DNA from 4 places in the Pantoea sp. KPR_PJ genome. Region 2 is predicted to be linked to each of the others. Evidence: riboswitches for the same ligand, from Rfam matches in the RefSeq annotation. Region 2 holds a riboswitch; each other region holds the start of a gene.
The links. A riboswitch is a leader RNA that binds a small molecule or an ion and turns the genes downstream of it on or off. The one in region 2 is predicted to bind thiamine pyrophosphate.
Positions count from the first base shown of each region.

Region 1: another riboswitch for thiamine pyrophosphate. It lies ahead of thiB (thiamine ABC transporter substrate binding subunit); the one in region 2 lies ahead of thiC (phosphomethylpyrimidine synthase ThiC).
Region 3: another riboswitch for thiamine pyrophosphate. It lies ahead of thiM (hydroxyethylthiazole kinase); the one in region 2 lies ahead of thiC (phosphomethylpyrimidine synthase ThiC).
Region 4: another riboswitch for thiamine pyrophosphate. It lies ahead of HP564_RS01990 (FAD-dependent oxidoreductase); the one in region 2 lies ahead of thiC (phosphomethylpyrimidine synthase ThiC).

Region 1 is NZ_JABMIK010000009.1:69,446-71,644, reverse strand. It holds gene sgrR (HTH-type transcriptional regulator SgrR) at 1-1,115, shown strand, start outside; TPP riboswitch at 1,151-1,243, shown strand; gene thiB (thiamine ABC transporter substrate binding subunit) at 1,289-2,199, shown strand, end outside.
Region 2 is NZ_JABMIK010000015.1:15,703-17,901, forward strand. It holds gene thiC (phosphomethylpyrimidine synthase ThiC) at 1-1,418, opposite strand, end outside; TPP riboswitch at 1,506-1,606, opposite strand; gene rsd (sigma D regulator) at 1,829-2,199, opposite strand, start outside.
Region 3 is NZ_JABMIK010000002.1:371,161-373,359, forward strand. It holds gene thiD (bifunctional hydroxymethylpyrimidine kinase/phosphomethylpyrimidine kinase) at 1-247, opposite strand, end outside; gene thiM (hydroxyethylthiazole kinase) at 244-1,038, opposite strand; TPP riboswitch at 1,073-1,169, opposite strand; gene HP564_RS06440 (hypothetical protein) at 1,567-1,782, shown strand; gene HP564_RS06445 (DEAD/DEAH box helicase family protein) at 2,078-2,199, shown strand, end outside.
Region 4 is NZ_JABMIK010000001.1:416,672-418,870, reverse strand. It holds gene HP564_RS01995 (hypothetical protein) at 87-575, shown strand; TPP riboswitch at 621-740, shown strand; gene HP564_RS01990 (FAD-dependent oxidoreductase) at 884-1,819, shown strand; gene thiS (sulfur carrier protein ThiS) at 1,809-2,006, shown strand; gene HP564_RS01980 (thiazole synthase) at 2,009-2,199, shown strand, end outside.

The sequences.
Region 1 (2,199 bases), on a different contig from region 2:
ATCTGCGCCCGGCGATCCGCTTTCACCACGGGCGCGAGCTGGAAATTGCCGATGTGATCGCCTCGCTGCAGCGCCTCCAGCCGCAGCCGCTCTTTTCCCATATCAGCGCGGTTGATTCTCCTGCTGCGTGGACGCTGGATATCCATCTTAAAGAGCCGGACAGCTGGCTTCCCTGGCTGCTCGGCAGCGTCAGCGCGATGATCCTGCCGCGCGAATGGCCACAGATGCGTGACTTTGCCCGCCAGCCGATCGGCACAGGCCCCTATCGCGTCGTGCGAAACCAGCAGAGCCAGCTAAAAATTGAAGCCTTTGACGACTACTTCGGCTTCCGTGCGCTGATTGACGATGTCTCTATATGGGTGCTGCCGGAGATCAGCGACGAGCTGGTTTTTTCGGGCGTGCGTCTGCAGGGCGCTGAAGACGATGAGAAGTCGGAGGAGAGCCGGCTGGAAGAGGGCTGCTATTTTTTGCTGTTCGATCAGCGCTCGGCAACAGGGCGCGACGCCGCAACCCGGCGCTGGCTCGCCCAGCTTTTTAATCCCGTTGCGCTGCTGAACCAGGCTGACAGGGGATACCAGCGCTACTGGTATCCCGCTTACGGATTGCTGCCGCGCTGGCATCACCGCCGCGATCTGACACCGGTAGACAAACCGGCGGGCCTGGAAAGCCTGACGCTGACGTGGTACAGCCAGCATGTCGAACATGAGGGCATCGCCAACGCGCTGCGCCCGCTGCTGGCGCAGCATAACGTACGGCTGCTAACGCGTGCGGTTGATTATGACACCTGGCATCGGGGGGAGGCGGAGAGCGATATCTGGCTTGGCAGCGTTAACTTTACGCTGCCGCTGGAGTACGCCCTGTTCGCCCAGCTCTACGAAATTCCGCTGCTGCATCACTGCTTGCCTGTCGACTGGGAAAAGGATGCCGCTCGCTGGCGGCGCAAAGCATTGCCGCTGGCGGAATGGAGCAAACGCCTGCTCGATACAGACGTTTTGCATCCGCTGTTCCATCACTGGCTGCTGCTTGAAGGCCAGCGCAGCATGCGCGGCGTAAGACTCAATACGCTAGGCTGGTTCGACTTTAAGTCCGCCTGGTTTGCGCCACCGACGCTGTAAGCCTTTCGCCTTGCCGATGAAATGTCTAGAATGAGCCGTTCTCAACGGGGTGCCTGCAAAAGGCTGAGAGAAACCCGTCGAACCTGATTCGGTTAGTACCGACGTAGGGATTTGAGAGGCTGCTACGCTCAGATCCTTTGCGACTCATAACAATTCTCCCTAAGGAGCGCAAAGTGGTTAAACAGATCCTTCCTCTGCTGCTGTTGCTGTCTGTCCCGGCACTGGCCGCGAAACCTCTTCTCACCGTCTATACCTACGACTCTTTCTCTGCTGAATGGGGGCCAGGACCAGCCGTCAAAAAAGCGTTTGAAGCCCAGTGCGGCTGCGAGCTGAAATATGTGGCGCTGGAAGATGGCGTATCGCTGCTTAACCGCGTGCGCATGGAAGGCAAAAACAGTAAGGCTGACATCGTTCTGGGTCTGGATAACAATCTGCTTCAGGCTGCGCAGCAGACCGGGCTGTTTGCCAGAAGCAGCGTCGACCTCAGTAAAGTGACGCTGCCGGATGGCTGGCAGGATCAGACCTTTATCCCGTTTGACTACGGCTATTTCGCCTTCGTCTATGATAAAAATCGCCTGAAGAACCCGCCGACCAGCCTGAAAGAGCTGGTGGAAAGTCCGCAAAAGTGGCGCGTAATTTACGAAGATCCACGCACCAGCACGCCTGGCCTGGGCCTGCTGCTCTGGATGCAGAAAGTCTATGGCGACAAGGCACCCGATGCCTGGCAAAAACTGGCGCAGAAAACCGTTACCGTGACCAAAGGCTGGAGTGAAGCCTATGGCCTCTTTTTAAAAGGGGAAGGTGATCTGGTGCTGAGCTATACCACCTCACCCGCCTATCACCTGATTGAAGAGAAGAAAGAGAACTACGCCGCCGCATCCTTTAGCGAAGGCCACTATTTGCAGGTCGAGGTCGCCGCTCAGCTCGCCAGCAGCAAACAGCCCGCGCTGGCCCAGCAGTTTATGCAGTTTATGCTGACCCCCGCATTTCAGCATGCGATTCCGACCGGCAACTGGATGTATCCGGCGATCAAAAGCGATCTGCCTGCTGGCTATCAGACGCTGACCGTGCCGCAAACCGCGCT
Region 2 (2,199 bases):
CCGGGAGCAATGTCGGTGGTCAGCGGGCCGAGAGTATAGAAGGGCGCTTCATGGCAATGCTCCAGCTGCTCAGTCATATTGCGGCGGATCATCTGCATAGGAATATGGCCGGGGCCTTCAATCATGACCTGGACGTCATACTCCCAGGCAATCTTTGTCAGCTCACCCAGGGTATGCAGCTCAGCAAACTGCGCTTCGTCATTGGCATCCTGAATTGAACCGGGACGCAGCCCGTCACCGAGTGACAGAGAGATGTCATAGGCGGCACAGATTTCGCAAATATCGCGAAAATGCTCATAGAGAAAGCTTTCGCGGTGATGCGACAGGCACCATTTCGCCATGATCGAGCCGCCGCGCGAGACGATACCGGTCAGCCGTTTTGCCGTCATCGGGACATAGCGCAGCAGCACGCCCGCGTGGATAGTGAAGTAATCAACGCCTTGCTCCGCCTGTTCCAGCAGCGTGTCGCGAAAGACCTCCCAGTCAAGATTTTCAGCAACGCCGTTCACCTTCTCCAGCGCCTGGTAAATCGGCACCGTGCCAATCGGAACGGGACTGTTACGCAGGATCCATTCACGCGTTTCGTGAATGTAGCGGCCGGTCGAGAGGTCCATAACGGTATCCGCACCCCAGCGCGTTGACCAGACCAGCTTCTCGACCTCTTCCTCAATTGAGGAGGTGACTGCCGAGTTGCCGATATTGGCGTTAACCTTCACCAGAAAATTACGCCCGATAATCATGGGCTCCGACTCGGGGTGATTGATGTTGGCAGGAATAATGGCGCGCCCGGCGGCCACCTCCTGCCGGACAAACTCTGGCGTAATGTTTTCCGGCAGCTGTGCGCCAAAGCCGTAGCCAGGATGCTGTTGCCGCAGTACTTCACCGCGAATGCGTTCGCGGCCCATATTTTCGCGCAGCGCGATAAATTCCATTTCTGGCGTGATTATGCCCTGGCGCGCATAGTGAAGCTGAGTAACGCAACGTCCCGCTTTTGCACGACGTGGCTGCGGCAGATGATCGAAACGCAAATGATCCAGCCCGTCATCGGCCAGGCGCTGCTGCGTATAGCGGGAGCTGATTTGCGTCAGAGTTTCGCTGTCGCCGCGCGCCTCAATCCAGCCGGCACGTAGCTTCGTCAGCCCGCGCTGCACGTCGATAACAGCTTCAGGATCGCCATAGGGTCCCGCGGTGTCGTAAACCGGTATTGCCTCATTCTCTTCATAGCGCGGATCCTCTTTGCTGCCACCGGTCAGCGTGGGGCTGAGCTGGATTTCACGCATCGGTACGCGAATATCATCACGGCTGCCCTGGATCCAGATACGTTTTGAATTGGGAAAGGCGACGCCGCCCTGTAGCGCATTGATAAATGCCTGCGCTTCAGCACGCTGTTCACGTCGGTTGGTTTTGGTGATAGACATAGCAATTTTCCTGTTGAAGGGGAACGTTGCTTGTCCGGAGTTCGGAAGGAGTAACAGAAACAGCAGGCAAAAAGCGCCAGCATACTGATGATGATTACTCTTGTTCCCTTCGCAGGTTCTAACCTGATCAGGTTCCGCGGATCCCGAATTAACGGTCTCAGCCCTTACGGGCACTCCGACAAGATAGGTAAACGATTTTCTGGCTGATGCGTTTGCCGTTTCGCGCCCGAACCGTGCCTGTGACGGTCAGAGCAGGAACCGGCTGTGCTTACCGCGCCAGAACGCTCATTTACTTTAGCTACGGTACGAACGTAGCGTTAAGCAAAACGGGTTTTCAACGCTATGGTCGAAAACCCGTCCAGCATAAAAGGGCTTTTACTGAATAACAAGCATTTTACAACTGATTAACCTTAAGCCGGGCGCGAGAGCTGAGTGCTGTCATTGGCAACCGGTGCGCGTACCAGCTGATTATCCCACGCAAGCTGGATAAGCTTATCTTCCAGCGTAAAGCGGGCTTCCAGCACTTCGCCCACTTCTGACAGTGCCAGCTGGAAATCCACGCAGTTGTCGTCGTCGATAGACTGTTGCAGATGGCCATCGTAGAGCTGCATCAGACGTTCGGTATTGGCTTCCAGCGGGGGATAAATTTGCGCCGCCGCTACCATCGGGCTGTCGCCCTGCATCTCATTAATGACGCGTTCATAGATGCTGAAATGACCGGCAGAAAGATAATCGACCAGACCGTGACAAAAGTTGTCGAGCGCCTGCTCGTCTAAAGTGG
Region 3 (2,199 bases), on a different contig from region 2:
CAGCGAGCATACCGATTTTCGCCGTATCGATGCGCACATCGCTTAACACTGAATTGAGCTGAGCATCAACGAACGCCGGCTCAATGCGATAGACCGACTGTACGCCGCAGGTGTTCTGCGCCACCAGCGCGGTAATGACGCTGGTGCCGTAGGCTGCCAGGGCTGAAAAGGCTTTGAGATCGGCCTGGATCCCTGCACCGCCGCTGGGATCGGTACCGGCGATGGTTAAGGCGTTGATACGTTTCATGCGCGCGCCTCCTGTGCCTGCTGCCACAGGGCATCGATAAACAGCGTGGCAAAGGTGCCCGGCGCGTCAGTCTGCGCAGCAGCCCGCTCGCCCGCGCGCGCCATCACGCGACAGGCGCTGGCAACGTTGCTCAGCCGGTCGCCTGGCAGGCTGCAAAACGCGGCCACTACGGCGGAGAGTGCGCAGCCGGTGCCCACCACATGCGTCATCAGCGCGCTGCCGCCCTGCACGCTGAGCGTCTGATGGCCGTCAGTGACGTAATCGACCTCACCGCTGATCGCGACCAGCGTCTGGTGTCGCAGCGCCAGCTCGCGTGCCGCCTCAAGCGCTGCCTCCGACGGATGCTGTGTATCCACGCCGCGTCCGCCTGCGCCCTGCCGCGCCAGCGCGAGAATTTCAGAGGCATTGCCGCGCACGGCGGCAGGCTGTTGCGCCAGCAACCGGTGGCAGAAATCGGTGCGCAACGTCAGGGCGCCGGCCGCAACAGGATCGAGCACCCAGGGTGTCTGAGCGGCGTGCGCCGCCCTTACGGCGGCGAGCATGGCCTCACAACGATCGCGGGTCAGCGTGCCTACGTTGATCAGTAAGGCATCGGCAAGGGTGGCAAACTGGGCCGCTTCTTCATTATCGACCACCATCGCGGGCGAGGCGTGAAGCGCCAGTAAAACGTTGGCGGTAACGTTTTGCACCACCTCATTGGTCATGCAGTGGACAAGCGGCGGCTGATGCACAAAACGGCTAAGAACGGGCGCGAAAGCGGCGTCGGAAAAGGGTTGAGGCGTGTGAATCATCATAACTCCCAACCGGCGAACAAGAAGGCGAATGCGGTCAGGCATCTGACTTCCCTACGCTGGCATTATCCAGATCAGGTAATACGGGTATTTCTCAGCCTTCACAAAGAAGGGCACCCCGAGTCGTGTAGATTACATTTCTTTATTAATTAGTGAGTTATGTAAGCTTACCTGTTTGTATAAGGTTGTTTTTACGAATCTCACTATTGAGCATTGTACCCCAGCCTGTACCCCATTTTGTACCCCACAGGAAAACAAAATGCTTGTTTATTCTTTACCCATGTAAAACGGTTATAGGTAGAATCTATGGACAGAATTAATCATTTTTATCGCCAAATGAAGTTTTGAATCATGTTTAGAAAAATAAAGTAGATGCCCTACTTTATTCATTACTTACCGCTATGTAATTACCTCCAACAGAAATAATCTGTAGAGACAGTAATTAACTGTTATTTTCTCATGAAAAAAGGCTTTTTTGTGACCAATACTAAAATCTGAAAATAAAATCTTATACACATAGGTATTAAAATGAAAGTAAAAGATAATTTAGGAAATGAAATATTATCTAATCTAAAAAGACTGGAAGAATATTATGAAGAAGCCCTGTATTTCAACAATTCCCCACCAGATATGCGTATTGTTGCAACAAAAGGGCTGCAACAATATCTTAGCAAAAGAAAAAAATTATGGAGAATAATAGCTGAAGAAAAGGGAAATACGCACAAACAGAAAGACGCTAAATAAATTAGTCCGTAAAAAAAGAATTACATCAGAAATATCACTGACTTTTGATCAAAATGAAAACAGGATATGTAGCGATATAACCTCAGCACGAATATGTGACATATTAAAAGTGCGATTACCAAAAGAATACATAGAGAAGCTAAGAAATAATAAAATTACGAAATGCAAAACTGGCATGCAAAATTAAAATTTAAGCATTTACACAGCCCCCAGTTAAACAACTACCCCCCTAGAAAAAGCCGATTCACTCGCATGAATCGGCCTTTCTAAATTTATCAACAGGGAGCGCATACAAATGATTAATCCTACATCTATTTACACCAATTTTAAGTATGTATCTGCTGAGTGTGGTTCAGGGAAAACTACTTCATTATGTAATATGATCAATCGGGCACTTAACATAAAAGGTAGTGCTGA
Region 4 (2,199 bases), on a different contig from region 2:
TGTTTGTCGTCCTGCTCGCGGCTGTGGTGCTACAAGAAGGAAGTACACCTTGATTGCTGTCTGACGGTGATGGCTGGTTTTGCGGAATGATCCTCCTGCTTACCGCGCACCTCACCTTTAGCGCTCTGGCCTTCGGCACGCCTGCCTCGTCGGTGGCGCCAGTGGATGTGCTGCTGGCACGGCTCTCAGCACCCGATACCGCAGGCGCGCTGCTCCAGATCCGCTGTCTGGGCGGCAAGAAAAAAACGGGCGAGATTATCTGCTGGTTCTTCGCAATGACAGGCACCATCTCGCTGCTGACGCTACCCTTTGGCTGGCGGCTTCCTCAGGGTGAGCAACGTCTGCTGCTGGGAGCCAGCTCGGGGGCTGATACACATTTTGCTGACGCTGTACAGACGCCCCACGGCTTGCTTCCTTCGACTACAGCGCACTGCTTCCTGTGCTACCCGGAAACTTCAGCTGACTGGCGCAACTGTCGTAGCGTTTGCCGACATTTATTCCGCCTTAAGCGAGCGACAGCGGGCCGCCGCTGTCGTCCTGACGACGCGCGGCGAAGCCACCGATTTAACGCCTGATTAACACATCACGCTTGACGCCGGGTAGTCACTTACCCTACAACTAATGGCCGTCAGGGGAGTCTCGCCAGAGAGACTGAGAGGCTAATAGCGCAGCGCGCGGTGTAGCGACCCTTTGAACCTGACCCAGTTGATACTGGCGTAGGAAGACTCGTATCCCATTGACCTGAAAAGGCGTTGAGATGCCTGCCGCGTGAGCGAATCCCTTCTGCTTACGCTTTTTCCCTTCACGTATCACGGGTCGTCAACGTCGAGGCCAACGTGAAACGCACGCTTTTTCAATCTGTTTTTTCTGCCGGTGATACACGATGAGCCGCTGGTCGGTACTCGGTAGCGGAGTCGCCGGGCTCTGTGTCGCCACCTTGCTGGCTGAGCAGGGGGAAACGCTGGAAGTGATCGTCAGTGATGAAATGCCTGCCTCACACTGGGCGGGCGGCATGCTTGCGCCCTTCTGCGAAGGGGAGAGCGCGCCGGAACGGGTCACTGCGCTGGGGCAGCATGCCGCGGGCTGGTGGTCGCAGCGCGTCGAGGGTGTGGCGCAACAGGGCACGCTGGTGCTGGCTTCGCCGCGCGATGCAACAGAGCTGACGCGCTTCGCCCGGCTGACGCGCCAGCATCAGTGGTGCAATCCCGAAGAGCTTGAACCGGATCTGGCGGGACGCTTTGCGCGTGGCCTCTTCTTTGCCGGTGAGGCGCATCTGAATCCGCGTGATGCGCTGCGTCAGCTACGCGCTGCTCTTGAAGCGCGAGGCGTTGCCTTTCACGCCGGGAAACCCAGCGGCACCCTCATTGACTGTCGCGGTATCCATGCCACCGATCGCCAGCCCGAACTGCGTGCGGTGCGCGGCGAAATGCTCATCCTGCACAGTGACGATCTGCATTTTTCCCGTCCCATACGCCTGCTGCACCCGCGCTTTCCCTGCTATCTGGTGCCGCGTGCCAGTGGCCACTTTATGCTCGGCGCGACCATGGTAGAAAGCGACGACGCCAGCCCGATTAGCGTGCGCGCCATGATGGAGCTGCTTAGTGCCGCCTGGACGATCCACCCGGCGCTGGCAGAGGCGCGCATTGTCGAGAGCGGCACTGGCCGACGTCCCGCCTATCGGCATAACGTGCCGGAAGTTCGCTATCGCGACGGCGTGTTTTCCGTTAACGGCATGTATCGTCATGGCTTTTTGCTTGCGCCCGCCATGGCGCAACACCTCATGCAACTGCTCAGTCAGGAGTCACATTATGCAAATTGAACTCAACGGCCAGTTAATTGATACCGATGCACAGACCGTTGCGGCGCTGCTGAACGAGCGGCAGATAGACGCTGCCTGCGTAGCCAGCGCTTTCAACGGTCAGTTTCTGCCGCGCTCGCAGTATGAGAGCCAGCGGCTGGTGGCGGGATGCCGTCTGGAAGTGCTTTCGCCTATGCAGGGAGGCTGACCATGTTCTACGGCTTTGTTCCTCAGTCGCGCCTGCTGCTCGGCACCGCCGGATACCCGTCGCCCGAGATTTTGCACCAGGCGATCTGCGCCGCAGAGGCGGAGATCATTACCGTCAGCCTGCGGCGCGAAGGAAATCAGGGCGGTGCATTTCGCACGCTCCTCAGCCAGCTCAACCGCCGCGTGCTGCCCAA